2 regions of the Peribacillus sp. NPDC058002 genome follow, and region 1 is predicted to be linked to the other one. Evidence: a T-box and tRNA genes for the amino acid it is inferred to sense, from the RefSeq annotation. Region 1 holds a T-box; the other holds one or more tRNA genes.
What was found. The T-box of region 1 lies ahead of glyQ (glycine--tRNA ligase subunit alpha). A T-box ahead of a tRNA ligase gene usually reads a tRNA of that ligase, here a tRNA-Gly.
Positions count from the first base shown of each region.

Region 2: it encodes a tRNA-Gly, which carries the amino acid that the T-box ahead of glyQ (glycine--tRNA ligase subunit alpha) is inferred to sense. The anticodon was not compared.

Region 1 covers NZ_JBHVQU010000234.1:173-5,063, forward strand. Annotated here, with positions in the region: gene ACFVSH_RS22390 (cytidine deaminase) at 1-341, shown strand, start outside; gene era (GTPase Era) at 334-1,263, shown strand; gene ACFVSH_RS22400 (YqzL family protein) at 1,361-1,504, shown strand; gene recO (DNA repair protein RecO) at 1,538-2,290, shown strand; T-box leader at 2,349-2,525, shown strand; gene glyQ (glycine--tRNA ligase subunit alpha) at 2,626-3,522, shown strand; partial or broken gene glyS (glycine--tRNA ligase subunit beta) at 3,509-4,891, shown strand, end outside.
Region 2 covers NZ_JBHVQU010000041.1:16,476-29,413, forward strand. Annotated here, with positions in the region: gene ACFVSH_RS10340 (ABC transporter ATP-binding protein) at 1-438, opposite strand, end outside; gene nfsA (oxygen-insensitive NADPH nitroreductase) at 739-1,488, opposite strand; gene trmL (tRNA (uridine(34)/cytosine(34)/5-carboxymethylaminomethyluridine(34)-2'-O)-methyltransferase TrmL) at 1,570-2,058, opposite strand; gene ACFVSH_RS10355 (amidase domain-containing protein) at 2,126-2,983, opposite strand; gene ACFVSH_RS10360 (DUF421 domain-containing protein) at 3,261-3,953, shown strand; gene queG (tRNA epoxyqueuosine(34) reductase QueG) at 4,397-5,536, opposite strand; gene ACFVSH_RS10370 (B3/B4 domain-containing protein) at 5,643-6,311, shown strand; tRNA gene ACFVSH_RS10375 (tRNA-Gly) at 6,741-6,814, opposite strand; gene ACFVSH_RS10380 (YbjN domain-containing protein) at 7,000-7,413, opposite strand; gene ACFVSH_RS10385 (FUSC family protein) at 7,560-9,512, opposite strand; gene ACFVSH_RS10390 (hypothetical protein) at 9,928-10,095, opposite strand; gene ACFVSH_RS10395 (NADP-dependent oxidoreductase) at 10,128-11,156, opposite strand; gene mgtE (magnesium transporter) at 11,652-12,938, opposite strand, start outside.

The DNA.
Region 1 (4,891 bases):
CTTACTCCAAATTTAAGGTGGGGGCTGCCCTTTTAACCTCTGATGGAAAGGTCTATCATGGTTGCAATATAGAAAATGCTGCATACAGCATGTGTAACTGCGCCGAAAGGACAGCTTTATTCAGCGCTTATGCCCATAACGATAAAAAATTCACTAAACTTGCAGTCGTGGCAGATACCGATGGTCCCGTATCCCCATGCGGGGCATGCAGACAAGTTATTTCGGAACTGTGTGAAAAGGATATGCCGGTCGTTTTAACCAACTTACATGGGGATATAAAAGAACTAACAGTACAGGAATTGCTTCCAGGAGCTTTTTCACCGGAGGATTTAAATGAATAAACTATTTGATGATACACAAGTAAAAGGTTACAAATCAGGTTTCATATCGATTATTGGACGACCCAATGTTGGGAAGAGTACATTTCTGAATCGGGTCATTGGTCAAAAGATTGCAATTATGAGCGATAAACCGCAAACTACAAGAAATAAGGTCCAGGGTGTACTTACGCAGAACGATTCACAAATGATTTTCATCGATACACCCGGCATTCATAAACCAAAGCATAAGCTTGGTGACTTCATGATGAAAGTGGCAACGAATACATTGAAGGAAGTCGATTTGATTCTCTTCATGATCAATGCGACGGAAGGATACGGACGCGGTGACGAGTTTATCATCGAAAAACTTCAATCCGTAAAAACGCCTGTTTTCCTGGTTGTAAACAAAATCGATGCGATGCATCCAGATGATTTACTTCCGATCATAGAGAAATACCAACAGCTATACCCTTTTGCGGCGGTCGTTCCGATTTCTGCGCTTGAAGGAAATAATGTTGATACACTTCTTGAACAAATCAAGGAACATCTGCCAGAGGGTCCCCAGTTTTATCCAGCTGACCAAGTGACAGACCACCCGGAGCGTTTTATCATTTCCGAATTGGTCCGCGAAAAGGTACTGCACCTGACACGTGAAGAAATTCCGCATTCAGTGGCTGTTGTCATCGATTCAATTAAAAAAATGGACAACAGTGATACCATTAATGTCATGGCGACGATCGTTGTCGAACGTGATTCACAAAAAGGCATTGTCATCGGAAAGCAAGGGAAAATGCTTAAAGAAGTCGGCAGCCGTGCCAGGGTGGATATCGAAAACTTATTGGGCTCGAAAGTTTTCTTGGAACTATGGGTGAAGGTACAGAAGGATTGGCGGAACAAAGCAAGCCAGCTTCGCGATTATGGCTTCAATGAAAGCGAGTATTAATTAACAAAATTTACGCGTCATGAAAGTTCGGAAAACGGTCAAGCTAACCATATGGTCGGATATTCATTGCTAGTTAAAAATGAAAGGTGGGCTTTATATGTTGGATTTTACCTGGGAGTTATTTACTGAAACAGGTAATGTGGACACCTATTTGCTGTTTAAGGAGATAGAAGTCGAGAGACAGGAAGGACACTTGGTTTTGAACGATGAGCTAGCAGAAATTGATTTTCCTGTTTCATAGGTTAGTCTTGACGAGCATGGGTGGTGTCTTGGTATGCTCCAAAAATGTGAGGGCATTGTCATAAGGCGAACTGCATATGGAGAAAATAACAAAATCATTACTATATATACCCGTGAGCTAGGAAAAATTGGCGTTATGGCTAGAGGAGCCAGTAAACCTAACAGCAGGCTTTCTGCCGTCACACAGCTTTTTTGCTCCGGGTATTTTCTTGTAACCACATCAACCGGACTCGGCAGTCTTCAGCAAGGCGAAATGGTCGATTCACTCCGTTTCATACGGGAGGATCTTTTTGCCACTGCCTATGCTTCATATATTGTTGAATTGCTTGATAAAAGTGTCGAGGATAAGAAACCGAATCCGTATTTATATGAATTGCTTTCACAAACCTTGCATTACATAAACGAGGAATATGACGCAGAGGTTTTGAAATTCATTTTTGAAATGAAGATGCTGCCCGTAAATGGGATTAACCCAGTGCTGAATCAGTGTGCTGTATGTGGTGAAACGGAAGGGGAATTCTCCTTCTCGCTTCGGGAAGCGGGCTTTATCTGTCATCGCTGTCTGGGAAAAGACCCTTATCATTATAAAATTTCACCTGCGGCCGTCAAACTGCTTCGAATCTTTTATTATTTCGATTTATCAAGGCTCGGAAACATTTCCGTTAAGCCTGAAACGAAAAAAGAACTTCGGAAGATCATCGATGCATATTATGAGGAATATTCCGGTCTGCATTTGAAATCAAAAAAGTTCCTGAAACAGATTGATACGATGAAAGATATGTTTTAGGATCTGACCTATTGACATTCCATGCTAGTTTGTATAAAATTCTAATCATTAAAATAAGAAGATTGCGTTGATGGAAAAGAGTATCTGTCATTCTCCATAAAAAGCGAACCCGGGACGGTGGAAGCCGGGATATGGATATACAGGGAAGGGCGTTTCCGGAGCATGTTGCTTTGAAAAGAGGCCGTTTTATAAACGGCAATTAGGGTGGAACCGCGGGTATACTCTCGTCCCTATGCATTTCGCATAGGGACGGGAGTTTTTTGTTTGCCAAGATGTAATGGGTTCCTATTCCTGAATTTTAATAAGAGCCGTTTTAAATAATCTGGAGGTGTACGATGAATATTCAAAATATGATTTTAACGTTACAAAAGCATTGGTCTGAACAAGGCTGCATATTGATGAATGCTTATGATGTAGAGAAAGGGGCAGGAACGATGAGCCCATACACGTTCCTGAGAGCCATTGGACCGGAGCCTTGGAGCGTTGCTTACGTGGAACCTTCCCGCCGTCCTGCTGACGGCCGTTATGGCGAGAACCCTAATCGACTGTATCAGCATCATCAGTTCCAAGTGATCATGAAGCCGTCGCCTGACAATATCCAAGAGTTATATTTGGATTCATTACGCGCATTAGGGATAAATCCGCTTGAGCATGATATTCGTTTTGTGGAGGACAACTGGGAAAATCCATCACTAGGATGTGCTGGTCTAGGTTGGGAAGTATGGCTTGATGGAATGGAAATCACTCAATTTACATATTTCCAACAAGTGGGCGGCCTTGAGTGTAAGCCGGTTTCAGTGGAAATTACATACGGAATCGAACGTCTCGCTTCTTACATTCAAGATAAGGAAAACGTATTTGACCTAGAATGGACAGATGGATTCACAGTTCGGGATATATTTGGTCAGCCGGAATACGAACATTCGAAATATACGTTCGAAACCTCCGACCTTGATATGCTATTCCAGCTTTTCACGATGTATGAAAAGGAAGCGCATCGCCAAATGGAAGAAGGACTTGTACATCCTGCATATGATTATGTTTTGAAATGTTCACATACATTTAACCTTTTGGATGCCAAAGGTGCCATCTCGGTGACGGAAAGAACGGGTTATATTGCCCGGTGCCGTAACTTAGCGCGTAAGGTTGCCAAAACCTTCTATGAAGAGCGGGAAAAATTAGGCTTCCCGATCCTGAAAGTGAAAGGGGAGAATACAAATGAGCAAGCGTGATTTGTTATTGGAGATTGGATTGGAAGAGCTGCCTGCCCGTTTTGTGACAGCATCGATGAAACAATTGTCAGATAAAGTACAGCAATGGCTAACGGAAAAAGCGATTGAATTCGGAACGGTTGAAGCTTTTTCCACACCAAGACGTTTAGCTGTATTGGTGAAAGATGTGGAAGAATCCCAAAAGGATATCGAAGAAGAAGCAAAAGGTCCGGCGAAGAAAATCGCTTTGGACAGTGAAGGCAACTGGTCTAAAGCCGCATTGGGATTCGTCAGGGGTCAAGGCATGACTTCAGAGGACATTTATTTTAAAGAACTCAAGGGTGTGGAATATGCCCATGTGAATAAATTCATAAAAGGACAGCAGACTGCTCAGCTTTTATCTGAGCTTCAGGAAATCATCAGCGGCATGACGTTCCCGAAAAATATGCGCTGGGCCAATCAGGAGCTCCGCTTCGTCCGTCCGATTAAATGGCTGATTGCCTTATTCGGCAATGATATAGTTCCATTCAGCATTGCTGACGTGAAAACGGGCCGTGAAACAAAAGGACACCGTTTCTTGGGCGATAGCGCAATCATCGAGCAGCCGGAACGGTATGAGGATACGCTAAAAGAACAATTTATAATGGCGGATCCAGATAAACGCCGACAAGTTATATTGGATCAGATTAAAGAGCTTGAGCAGGAGAAAGGCTGGATCATCCCGGTCGATGAAGATCTGCTTGAAGAAGTCAATAATTTGGTAGAGTATCCAACGGTGTTATTTGGACATTTTGAAGAAGAATTCCTAGAGCTTCCTGCTGAGGTACTTATCACTTCAATGAAGGAACACCAACGCTATTTCCCTGTTAAAGATAAGGACGGGAAACTGCTTGCTTACTTTGTAACCGTGCGTAACGGCGATGACCGTCATTTGGATAAGGTCTCTAAAGGGAATGAAAAAGTATTGCGTGCCCGCTTATCGGATGCAGCATTTTTCTATAAAGAAGATCAGAAAAAAGAGATTTCGGATGCTTTGAAAAAACTTGACAGTATCGTTTATCATGAAGAAATTGGTACATTAGCCGAGAAAACTGCCCGGGTAACTGCAGTGACCGGTGCCCTTGCGGATGCTTTGAATTTAAAGGCCGAAAAAGAAATGGCGCTTCGTACAGCGGCAATTGCCAAGTTCGATTTGGTGAGTCATATGGTTTATGAATTCCCTGAATTGCAAGGGTATATGGGTGAAAAATATGCTCTCCTAAAAGGGGAAGCCAAAGAAGTGGCCGCGGCTATCAATGAACATTATATGCCAAGACATGCGGATGACATTGTACCGCCTTCAGTCATTGGTGCGGTTGTGAGTTTAGCTGAAAAAATTGATACTTTGTCT
Region 2 (12,938 bases), on a different contig from region 1:
CTGGCGCTGACCTCCTGAAAGAGCATCCACCGGACGGAACTTGAAGTCTTTCGTTCCGGTCACTTCAAGTGCCCAATCGATCACATCATAGTCTTTTTGGGTCAGGCGCCCAAAACCTTTTTGATAGGGAAAACGTCCATATGATACGAGCTCCCCAACCGTCAATCCGCTTGCACTCTCGGGTGTTTGCGGAAGTATGGCCATTTTTCTTGCAAGGATCTTAGTGCTTTCTTTTGAAATATTCACTCCATCTAAAACAACCGACCCTGATTGATTTGGAATGATCCTGGTGATCGCTTTCAAAAGTGTGGATTTTCCACATCCATTTGAACCGATGATCGTTGTGATTTTTTTATCTGGAATTTCCACACTGAGATCTTTTACAATTAAACGTTCACCATAACCAATATTTAAATTCTCTGTATATAGGCGAACCATTTTTTAACCTCCATTTACTGAAAAATAGATAAGTAAAAACTCAAATGAAAATGATTATCATTATCCATTACCTAATTACTATAATTCTATCTATATATATTGTCAATGGTAATTTCATGGGTATATTAAGAAGAAATTCTGCCGTGTTTTTTTTTTGAGCCGAACCGTATACAAATGAAAACGGTAAAGATCCCGGAAACATTTCCGGGATCTTTACCGTTTGGCCCATGCTCGGGACTTTGAAAGATGGTCTTTTATGGGAAGGCAAGAATACTCCTACCTAATAGGCACTTTCATCAATCAATGTTTCTTAAAACCTTGTTTCTCAACGTAATCTTTCATGTACAACCTGCTTTTCTTTCCAAGCATTCCAGCCATTTGCTCGGTCCAGGTGTCTTTTCGTTTACCTTTAGTCCGTTGCTCGTAATAGCTGGAAATCGTTTTATTATACTCTTCAAGTTGTCCGATGAACTCCTGCTTATCCTCCTGATATCCATTTTCATGATAGATATTGGCCAGCGGCAAACGCGGCTTTTTATCCGAACGGTTTTTCGGATATCCGACCACTAGACCGAATAATGGCATAACGCGATGCGGTATATTCAAAATCTCTGACACTTCCGGGAGATGATTGCGGATCCCGCCTATATAGCAAATGCCAAGATCCATCGATTCTGCTGCCAATGCTGCATTTTGAGCCGCAAGAGCAGCGTCGATACAGGCAACCATGAATTTCTCCGTACTTTCAATCGATTCGGACAGGTCCGTGTTTTCCATTTCGGAAACCATATCCTGACGATATAAATCGGCGCAAAAGACGAATAGATGTCCATTCTTCTCTACATATGATTGTGGTCCGGCAAGTTCAGCAAGCTTGGCTTTCTTATTGGGATCGGTTACCCCTATGATTGAATATGCTTGGATATAGCTTGAAGTCGATGCCGCTTGGGCACATTCCACAATCGTATTGATTTGCTCCTCAGACAATAACTTGTCCTCAAAAGAACGAATGGAACGGTGATCTAAAATCTTCTCAATAATGTTATTCAATGCTCCCACCCCTTAAGAATATGTAAAAAATCCCTCATCGGGGCTCAAATGTCCCCGATGACAGTATGACATTGGTGAAACTCAACCTTTTGTTTTCAAATCCAATTCACGGTAATTTTGCTGTCTCAGTGCTTCATAAACCAAGATGGCAGCCGTGTTCGACAGATTAAGGGAACGTACTTTATCCGTCATCGGAATCCGAAGGCAACGATCCATATTTTCTTGGATCAGCTCTTTCGGGAGACCCGTCGTTTCACGGCCAAAAATGAAGTATATTTCACTGTCTTGATCACTGTAATCGAAGCTGGAATGCGGCTGCTCCCCGAACTTCGTTAAGTAATAAAATTCACCGCCGGCATTTCTTTCATAAAACTCTTCTAACGAATCATAATAATGGATTTTTACATTTTCCCAATAATCGAGACCGGCCCGTTTAAGCTGTTTGTCATCCGTCGAGAAACCGAGCGGGCGGATGAGATGTAAAGACGTATCCGTCCCTGCACATGTTCTTGCGATATTTCCTGTATTTGCTGGAATCTGTGGTTGATATAAAACTACATGTATTGACACTTCATTTTCACCTCTAGTTTGAACTTCACCTTAATTATAGCATTAAACAAAAAAGACTAAAAACCAATCAACCTCCATCCAAAATCACAAAGAATTTATAAACGATGTTCGGTGTATACCTGGTCGAATCCTCATACGTCCAATATCGGTGACGGCTGTTCATCGTATGTGCATTCACAAGCGGCATCCCGTCCTGATCCTTCGCCGTAACAATCAAGTTATGATCAAACCGTCCGTCGCCTTCGAAATCTATGCAGAGGATATCACCCAAATTCAATTCCTGGGCCGACTCCACCCGCTTTGTCCTGATGACATTCCCGGCGTTTAGCAGATGATATAAGGAATGGGCCGTCGTCCATGTATAACTCCAGCTTTTCCCCCTTATCCACCAGCCCTTATTTTTGTTTGGCGCCCCCCACATCGGTATTCCTCCCGCATGCAAACATTGTGAAATGAAATTCGTACAATCATCAGTGAATTTATGATAAGCCGGATTGAATTCATTCCACCAACGCTCGGCATATTGGACGGCCTTCATCCGATCATATTTATATGCGAGACGATCTGCGCCCGGATCACATTTTGGCGGTGCCTCTACGGTTTCAAAGGTGGGAAAAAGCTCACGTTCATCCACTATATACCCATTTCGAAACCGGGCCTCCCTTTCTTCCATTTCTTCTTCTATATAAAATGAATCCTCCTGTTTCAATAAATATTGCAGATGCACATGATATGTCAGGACTGTATCATTGTCTTCCTTTTTCCTCGAATGCACCTTCCCTGCCGCATTCACCCGAACAATTTCAGCAGCACGGTTCCTCATCATTTCCCTTTTCAAATGTAACTTCCTTTCACTCCGCTCCAAATCATCGGAAGTATAAAACTCTATTCTTTCTTGTAAAAGGCGTTGCAATTGTTCCCTCAAGTTCATGCCCTCCTTCTTACCATCTATGCTAATGTGTATGTGCGAAGGGGAGTAAAATGCACCTGATGATTTCCCCCTGCCTTTTTACGATTTTAAAGGGTAATCCAAACAACCCTCACATTCATAAATTTTACTGTCACGTGGTGAAGCCTTTCCGTATGGGTCGATTACAGTATGGCTTATTTATGCTGAATTATAATCAAAGTAATATTGGGGAAATAATAAAGATGGATACACAATTTTCTAACCTGATTAGACCAGATTGGAGAGGGAAATTTTGAGCATTATTGAAGTGTTAAGTAGGGTGGTCGCCGCTTTTGTGGTTTTACTATTGATTACTCGAATTATGGGAAAAAAGCAAGTAAGTCAGCTGACTTACTTCAACTATATTACAGGTATCACTATCGGCGCGGTGGCTGCTTCCATCACAATTGATACAAGTATTGATGTGGTTGACGCCTTCGTTAGTTTAATCGGTTGGTCCGTACTCACTATTCTTGTAAGCTTTATTAATTTAAAATCTCCAAAAGCTCGTATAATACTTGACGGCGAACCTACAATTGTAATCAAAGATGGAAAAATCCTAGAGAAAGCTTTGAAAGGGGAAAAATTAAACATGGATGACCTTAGCATGCTATTGCGAGAACAAAGCATATTCTCCATGCAAGAGGTAAACTATGCCATTTTAGAACCAAATGGTCAATTGTCTGTCTTAAAAAAAGTGGATAGCCAGAGTGGTTCCAAAAAGGATATTACTTATGTGAAACCATTATACATACCTACTGAAATTATTGTGGATGGAAAAATCGTTCCTCATAATTTAAGTAAACTGAGTTTAAACCAAAGCTGGTTGGAAACGCAATTACAGCATTTTGGTGTATGCCTACAAGATGTATTTTATGCTGAAATACAAAGTGATGGCACTTTGTATATAGATAAAAGACAAGATAACCAGTATCCTCCACGTTAAGAGGGAAAGGGGAACTCAAGTCATTTAAATTTGGACAGTCATGCATCGAGAGCTAACGAATTGCTGATTATTAACAGCCCAATAATCTCTATTTTTAGGTTCCCACAGGTATATATTTATTTATATATATACAAACATCTCCATCGCAGGAATAGTACAACAACTAGTTATTCAGCATGGCAAGTGTCCCAAATAAGCGGTGCTGCAGCTCACCTTAAGTATGAATTGGTAGATGCCGTAACAAATATACCCGTATAACAGCAATCTTATGACGGGGATGTAAGTTCTGCTGATAATCGATACTAAGTTTTATCTTCTGTTCAATAATGTATTTACTACAAAAGACTACTACTTAGAGTGGTAATTTCCATAACTAAAAAAAAGAGGAAGAAGCTGTCACAAAAGTCATTTACGACTTATGGACAGCCTCTACATCTTAAATATCATTTTGTTTCCAAGGTAAACTGCAGTCCTTTCTCAATTTCCGCCAGTACCTCTTCATCCGTTTCCTTCATTCTTGCTTCTTCCAGAATGGAAACGGCCTGCTCCCGGCCAATTTTCCCGACTGCCCAAGCCGCCGTTCCTCGGATTACAGGCCTTGGATCTTTCTTCATGACCTGTATCAATTGGGGCAATGCCGTTTCATCTTTGAAGTGGGCCAATGCTAAAATGGCATTTCGTTGGATTGGCTTTTTACCACGCCAAGATCCAGATACATGGCCGTATTTCTCTTTAAAGTCCCGATTTGAAATCGTAAGCAATGGTTTCAACAGCGGTTTCGCCAGCTCTGGGTCGGGTTCCATCTCTTCATGGAAATGAAAATCCATTCCTTTGTTTTTCGGACAAACTGTCTGGCATGTATCACACCCATACAAACGATTGCCTATTTTCGTCTTGAACTCATCCGGAAGGAAACCTTTTGTCTGCGTTAAGAATGCAATGCAACGCTTGGAATTTAGCTGCCCGCCCTGAACGAGCGCACCAGTCGGGCAAACATCGACGCATTTATTGCATGTCCCGCATTGATCTTCCATCGGTTGATCAGGTTCAAATGGCAGGTTGGTAATCATGTCCCCCAAATATACATAAGACCCGAATTCCGGAGTGATGATCATACTGTTTTTTCCACTCCAGCCAATTCCCGCACGCTCAGCCACTGCCCTATCTGATAATTCACCCGTATCAACCATGGATTTCGTCAATGCTCCTGGCACTTTATCTTTAATGAAGTTCTCAAGTAACTGCAATCTATTTCGAAGAACGGTATGATAATCCGTTCCCCAAGAAGCCCTGCAAAAGATCCCGCGTCGCTCACTTTTTGTACTTTGCGGAGCATCCTTCAATTTCGAAGGATATGCAAGCGCAATCGAAATGATGGATTGCGGTTTATCGAATATCAATTCAGGCCTTACCCTCTTTTCTATATCGGCTTCTTCAAACCCTGACTGATAATCCAGCTCCTGTTGACGTATCAGCCTACCTTTCAATTCGGTAAAAGCCGTGGCCGATGTAAAGCCGATTTTATCAATGCCGATTTCCTTACTATATAAAATCACTTCTTGCTTGAATAAGTTCATATCCATATATTAATCACCTACTTCATTCAGTATTCCCATTGAAGCTTGAATCCATTTCAAACCATTGCTATCTATGATAAACTAATTGCAATCATTTTTGGAGGTGAAACGGTTGGAAATTACCATATCAGCTAATCTAAGCAGTAAAATCCCTGAATTCAAAGTCGGGATCATTACATATGAAAACATCGAAGTAGGTCCCTCCCCGCAAATGGTGAAAGGAAGACTACAACTATTTCAGGAAGCACTTTTCTTCGACCTTGAAGAAAAGGAATTGACCGACTTTTCCGGCATTAAAGCGTGGCGGGAGATTTTCAAGGCTACAGGAGCAAACCCGTCGCGGTATCGCCCCTCCGTGGAAGCCCTTTACCGCCGCGTAAAAAAACAGAATTACTTGGCACCCATCCATTCAGCCATCGATTTGAATAACTTCTTCTCGCTGTTATATGAAGTTCCGATCGGCATTTATGATGCGGACAAATTATCAGGAGACATCTCGATAAAGATTGGCGAAGGGTCAGATGGTTATGAGGGACTGAACGGCCGCTTGAATTCCATGGAAAATATGATTACATCAGCCGACCATGATGGCGCATTCGGAAGTCCTTACGTTGATTCAGAACGCACGAAAGTCACCGAAGGAACGAAAAAGGCCATCCAAATCATATATTTACAACCCAATACTCCAATCACCGAAGCAAATCAGCTAACGAAATCCTTGATGGACATGTTCCTTGAAATCCACGGGGGTGTAGGGACTTACTCGATAGTAGAAGGATAATTAAAATTGAACGGAAATAAGCCCTTTCCACAATCGGAAGGGGTCTTTTCATGATTCTTCCTAACTTATATGGATAAATAAAACCAGTGCGCGAATATCCTTTTATTCAACCGTTCGGTCATACCTAATTACACAAGCTTTTCAGTTTGAACAATAAAAACACACACCTATTCAAACTGATTCTACTAACATAGTTAATCTCTTTGAACAAGTTTGCATCGAAATCCCCACTCTCCCAGATGTAGAATCACAATAAATAGAAAGCTACGATTTTCATTACGGTATGACATCCGGTATTACCGCTTCCATAGAATGTAGTTAATTGGGACAATAAAAAAATCCCACTGTGAACAGTAGAATTCTTGTAATAATATTTAAACGCAAAGCTTCGTTCTCCAGGTAACGAAACCCTACGTTATGAGTATGTATTGGAGCGGGTGAAGGGAATCGAACCCTCATCATCAGCTTGGAAGGCTGAGGTTTTACCACTAAACTACACCCGCATATCCATGTAGAACTTTGTCGAATCACTAACAAAATTAATTATATAGTTTAATGTGAAAAAATGCAATAGTTCTTTTAAAAAAATTTAATAATTAATGTATTGTAACGTTAATATATTCATTCACTCTAGTAAAGATGTTAAAAGTCCCCTGATTCAGAGAACTTTTTCATCCTATATGATGATTTAAGACCAAATGACTTCCATTAACCGCGGATAAACCTGCTGTGCCGTTTCAAGCAGCATGATTAACTTCCTGAACGCCAGATCCGGTACGATGTCCCCCTCAATGGAGTATGAATACCGAATGGAAATGGTCCCATTTTCTTCATACAGCTTGGAATACCTAAAATTAGCATTATATTCATTCAACAGTGTATGTACATCCTGTTTCTTTTCAGGATTCTTCAACTCGGCGACATTAAAGCAAAATAAGTCCGCCACATTTTCATCTTGATTGAAAGCAAATACTAAAAGGACCTTCCACCCGTCCTTTAACTTTTGCTCGGCTCTAAAAAAGGTGGTGCCATCTTCATTCAACTCATTCATATAGATTTTCTCACTAGTTAAAAAATCACGAAATTTAGCAACGTTTGACATGGTTCATCACCTTTCTGTTTGTAAATACATTTTATAATGAAAACCGGCATTTTTACAGACTTTTCTATAAACCTGCCCATTTCATCTTATTAACAGTGGCGATTGAGATTCTAATAAGAACTCCCTTATTAGAATCACTAGATTGATTAACTCGTTGCTTCACCGCAAAACCGAAGTGCTTTTTGAAGATCCAAAATTTCGTGGCGGATTTTTGAGTACCCTTCAATTTCCGGAACCTCTTTATTGGTAAGTGACCGCCCCTTATCTGCAGCGATTGCCATTGTTTCAAAAACATACAGTAATTGAGCAAGTTCACTCTCTGAAAGTACCAACCGATCGGAGAATTTCAAGCTTGCATTTAAATAATATCCCAGCTGTTCTATCGAAAATATTACGGGCCAAAGAGATTCCAGTCTAGCCTTGTTTTTGAATATCTCACCAAGAGCAGCATTGTAGACCGTTAATAGATTAACCATATTGGTTTGCATTTTGTTCCTTTCACTGCTTTCATCGATTGCAAGTCCATTATCCTGTCCAGAGAACGCCACCAACAGAAATTGCCCCTGGCTTCGAATGGTTTTGGCCATCAAATGATTGAGAAGGCTTGAGGCCGATTGACTGCCGATTAGCAGCGATCCAAGAAGACCTATCATGCTCCCGACGACGATATCGGTTATTCTTACGGTCGCAAAAAAACTAAAATCATAGCTTTGAGTTGAATATTCCGCCATGATTAAAGCTGAAGGGGTAAAAAACATCGCCGCCAATCCATAATTCCGCACGATGAAAAGCTCTGTAATGATTGTCAAACACAAAATGATCAGAACGATAATGAACTCGTTATGAACGGATGCAAGAATTAAGCTTGCCAATAGGAGTCCAATGATTGTCCCGAAGGTCCTTTGTACCGCACGATGAAATGTGGCAACGATGGTCGCACCTGACATAACGGCTGCACAGGATAAGGGAATCCAGTACGAACGGTTAAAATCAGCGGAATAGGCGATGATGGCCGCAATGGTAAGGACTGTTCCATATCGAACGGAAGAGAGAAAGACAATCGAGTTCTTATCGAACGCCCCAAGAAAAATCGTTTTTAAAGAAGGCTTTGAGATTGAAGCTTCCTTGTGGATTTTACTAACCGGTTCATTCATGATGGCATCCGCATTGTAAATTTCTACGAATAGCTTTGCAACCTCTAGTTCCATTTGGTCCGGCTGAAGAATCTTTGATTCATTTTTAGTTTTAGATGCAATGGAGTCAGCCAAGGCACGTACCGATTGTCCTAATTCTGGCGGTAGCACAAACTTTTTGTGCAAGGATAGTTCCAATGCTTCCAGGAAAATGACATTCGCCTGGTCATTCAATAGAAACAACCGCTTTAACATGTCTGAGCTTCGCCTGTTTGAAAACCCGGCTAACAATGTACCTTCCGCTTGTTTCATCGCCAATACCGTTCTTTGTCTTGCTGCATTGAATCTCCCGGTGCCTAGCGAATCAAAAAATGCACCCAATTCTCTGTACACCTTTTCCACCGCAAGCTTTTCTGGTCCATGAGGATTGAAAAACCAACCTAACATACAGATTATCCAAGACAGTGCCCCCCCCAATAAAACAAGACCTCCACGCAACGGTGCAAGCGTCTGATCGATGGGCATACCTGTCGCTAGCGCAAAACTCAAGACAAAGAAAACCGCCGAAGGACCGGTAATCTTTAATGCACCAAAAATAAAAAAAACACTTGCCCCGATGATCCCCATAATTATGGCTGTTCCCAATTGGTATGGAGCCAAAAGCGTCCCTAATACAACAGATAAAGCAAGACCCACCATCACAAAGAAAATCTTTTTAGCTCTTTGGTGATACGGTTGGTTAAATACGTATAAATAAGTGAAACCGCCTATTCCTGCCAGTAAACCGTACGCTAAATTGCCGAATAATAAGCCAATGAAAACAGGTAAGGCAGCCGCTATCCCTGCACTTAAAGCTTTTATCCAAGGAAATGGATTCTTTTTTAATTCAAAAGCCTGTTTAAATGTCGTATGTATTACATCCAACTTCAGAGATTTTGAAGATGTCCCTTGCTTATCTTTACTCATTTCAATTTTCCCTTTCATCAAATGATTACCTAGGTAACTGTTCTTTTTACTTTATCATGTCATTATGTCGAGAGCCATGTTTATAGAGACCCTTTTTTAATATCCTTCATATGGAGCAAAAGATACGGTAAAGGGTAAGTAATTCTTGTAAGCCTTTGTTTTACACCTAATTTTCGTATGATTTCCACATGTATCGAAGCCCTTGACTTTCAAGAAGGAACATCACTGTCATCCCTTCAACAGATAGACAAACACGGCCTTTCATGTGTTAGTGACCAGTATCAAAATTATTGATGATATATATAACTATCTTATCTCGGGTGTTATTCATAGCGACAAATTGTCCGATAACGACATTGATCCCAACATATGAAAATCCAGAGAATTCTTTTTTACTCCAAAGCTTGATTATCTTTCATGAAGGACATGCTTTGTAAATGATCAGGAATGGACACCATCCAAATAGAAAAAGGTCGAAGCACATCAATTTAGCTGAAAGATGTGCTTCGACCTCTATTATTGGTTTAACGGGATTTTTTTGAAATAACAGCTCTTTTAATACACCTTCATTTTCAAAGGTCAAACAAGATTCCGCCTCCACTTTGTTCCCTAATCTTATAGTTGAGCGAATTCAGGTTCCGCAACTTTTACAAGCTGTTTACCGAGGTTCGTTCCTTTAAATAAACCTAAAAAGGCATCAGGTGTGTTTTCGAATCCTTCAATAATCGTTTCTTCGTACTTCAGCTTTCCTTCTTGAAGCCACTTCCCTAAATCCGTAGCCCCCTCTTGGAATCTAGCTGCATAATTCCCAACTGTGAAACCTTTCATAAGGGCACTCGTTTTGATCATCGCCGATTGCAGACGCGGTCCTAGATCTTTCCCTTCTGCATTATACGAGGAAATCGCTCCGCATAATGGAATTCGGGCATTCGCATTCAAAAGTGTGAAAACAGCATCGGACACCTCGCCGCCCACATTATCGAAATAAACATCGACTCCATCGGGAACAGCATTAGCTAAATCTGTCTTAAAACTATCTCTTTTATAATTTACGGCTCCATCAAATCCGAGCTCTTTCGTTAAGTACTCAAGTTTTTCATCTGAACCGGCGATGCCAACAACCTTCGCACCTTTAATCTTAGCAATTTGTCCGACTGCTGACCCAACTGCTCCAGCCGCTCCTGAAACCACTACAGTTTCACCTTCTTGAGGTTTACCAATATCAAGCAAGCCAAAATAAGCAGTTAAACCGGTCATTCCAAGAATCCCTAAATGAGTTGTGACCGGAGCCACCTTGGGATCAATCACACGGATTTCATTTTCAGTGACAACTGTGTATTCCGCCCAGTCGATATTCCCGACAACGACATCCCCTTGTTTGAAGGAATTCGATTTGGACTCAACAACTTCAGCAACCACTCCACCGGTGATAACCTTATTCAATTCAAATGGAGCAATATATGATTTTGTATCTTGCATTCTGCCACGCATGTATGGATCGACAGATAAATATAGTGTACGTACTAAAATTTCATTATCCTTTGGTGTGGGAACGTCACTCTCAACAAAGTTAAAATCCCCTTTCGAAGGCATACCTTTTGGACGATTTGCCAGGGTGATCATTTGCTGTTTGGTTTGTGTCATCATTGTTCCTCCTTGGTTTTAAATACGTAATTTCGAAAAGAAGCGTATCACTGATGAAGTTCATCGGTCAAAGAATATGATTGGCTATTGCTTCCATAACACTCTTTATGTAGCCTTTCCTGCAAATCCTAAACTTGCTACGACCTATTATGTCCCATGTTTTCCTTTCATATAAAGGTCATCAGCAATTGGCTTTGTTACCTTCAATGTTCGTTTAAGAATAAATCATGTACGTAGACTTCTATATTATACGGTTCGCTTCCCAGGAAACTTTAACGGCCTTTCCCCTTTTGGATACCGGAAAAGGCCGCAGCTTGAAATACACTATTTTTAGTCTGCTTGGCAAATGTTCAAGCTCAGCAGCTACTTTTTTTCTTCTTATCTATAATTCCGATTTAAATCGTCGGCATGGACATTTTGTTCTGAAATCTTTGAGACTAAGTTCACACTTAAAAAAACTTTGCAAGCATATGTGAACTTGGTTTACTGGAAAGTCTACATCAATTTTGAAATAAACATCGTTGCAATTCCAAAGTAAATGAGTAACGAAAGTATATCATTCAGTGTTGTAATTAGCGGACCAGAAGCAACGGCAGGATCTATGTTGAATTTATATAATATCAAAGGAATGATGGTCCCAGCTAATGTCCCGATAATTAGGGTCATCACTAACGAACTTCCAACCACTAATCCTAGAACAGGATTTCCCTGCCAAACATAAGCAATGATGGAAATTAATATTCCACAGGTAATCCCTATTATCAATCCAACTTTCATTTCCCGTATGATAAGTCTGGTTACGACACCTTTATCCGTATCACTAGTGATTAGGCCTCTTACAACAACAGCTAAAGATTGAGTACCAGTATTTCCAGTCATCCCTGCAATCATCGGCATGAAGAAAGCAAGTGCAACAACTTTGGACAATGTTTCTTCAAAACCGCTTATTATCGTTCCGGACACTAATCCGATAAATAAAAGTAAAATAAGCCAGGGCAGCCGACGATATGCGGCCACGTGCGCCTTCGTGTCAAAGTCTATAGCTTTTCCCGAAGCCGATAATTTTTCAATATCTTCATTCGCTTCCTTAATGACAACATCAATAATATCATCGACGGTCACAATTCCTAATAACTCATTATTTTTTTCAACTACAGGAATTGCTAAAAAATCATATCGCTCAATAACACGCGCTACCTCTTCCTGGTCTTCATAAGCAAATACGGAGATAACCCGGCTATACATAATATCTTGAATTTTTTCAGATTCATCATTTATTATTAAATCCCGATATGACACAACACCTACTAATTTTTTATCATTATCTATTACATAAAGATAATTGATCGTTTCCGAAAACTCCGCAAAGACTTTCAGCTTTTCAACTGATTCTCGAACCGTATAATGTTGGGGTATCCATACGAAACGGTTTGTCATTATTCGCCCTGCCGTTTCAGGTGGATAATTCATGATATTTTGAACGATTTTTGATTCTTCTTGTTTCATACCTGAAAGAAGTTCTTCAATTTTTTCAGGGGATAGGTCCTCTAACAATGAAGCTAGGTCATCATTATCCATTAGATCCATTACATGGCCGGATTTCTCTATTCCTAATTTACTAAGGATTTTCAATTGATGAACCTTTTCAGCTTCTTGAATCAGTTCAGCGATTTGTTCTGAATCAAGTAATAATAAGAAACGTGTATGATGTTTTTCTGGAAGCCCCTCAAAAATTCGCGCAATGTCATATGGTTGGAGTTCTTCTAATATTGCTTGAAATTC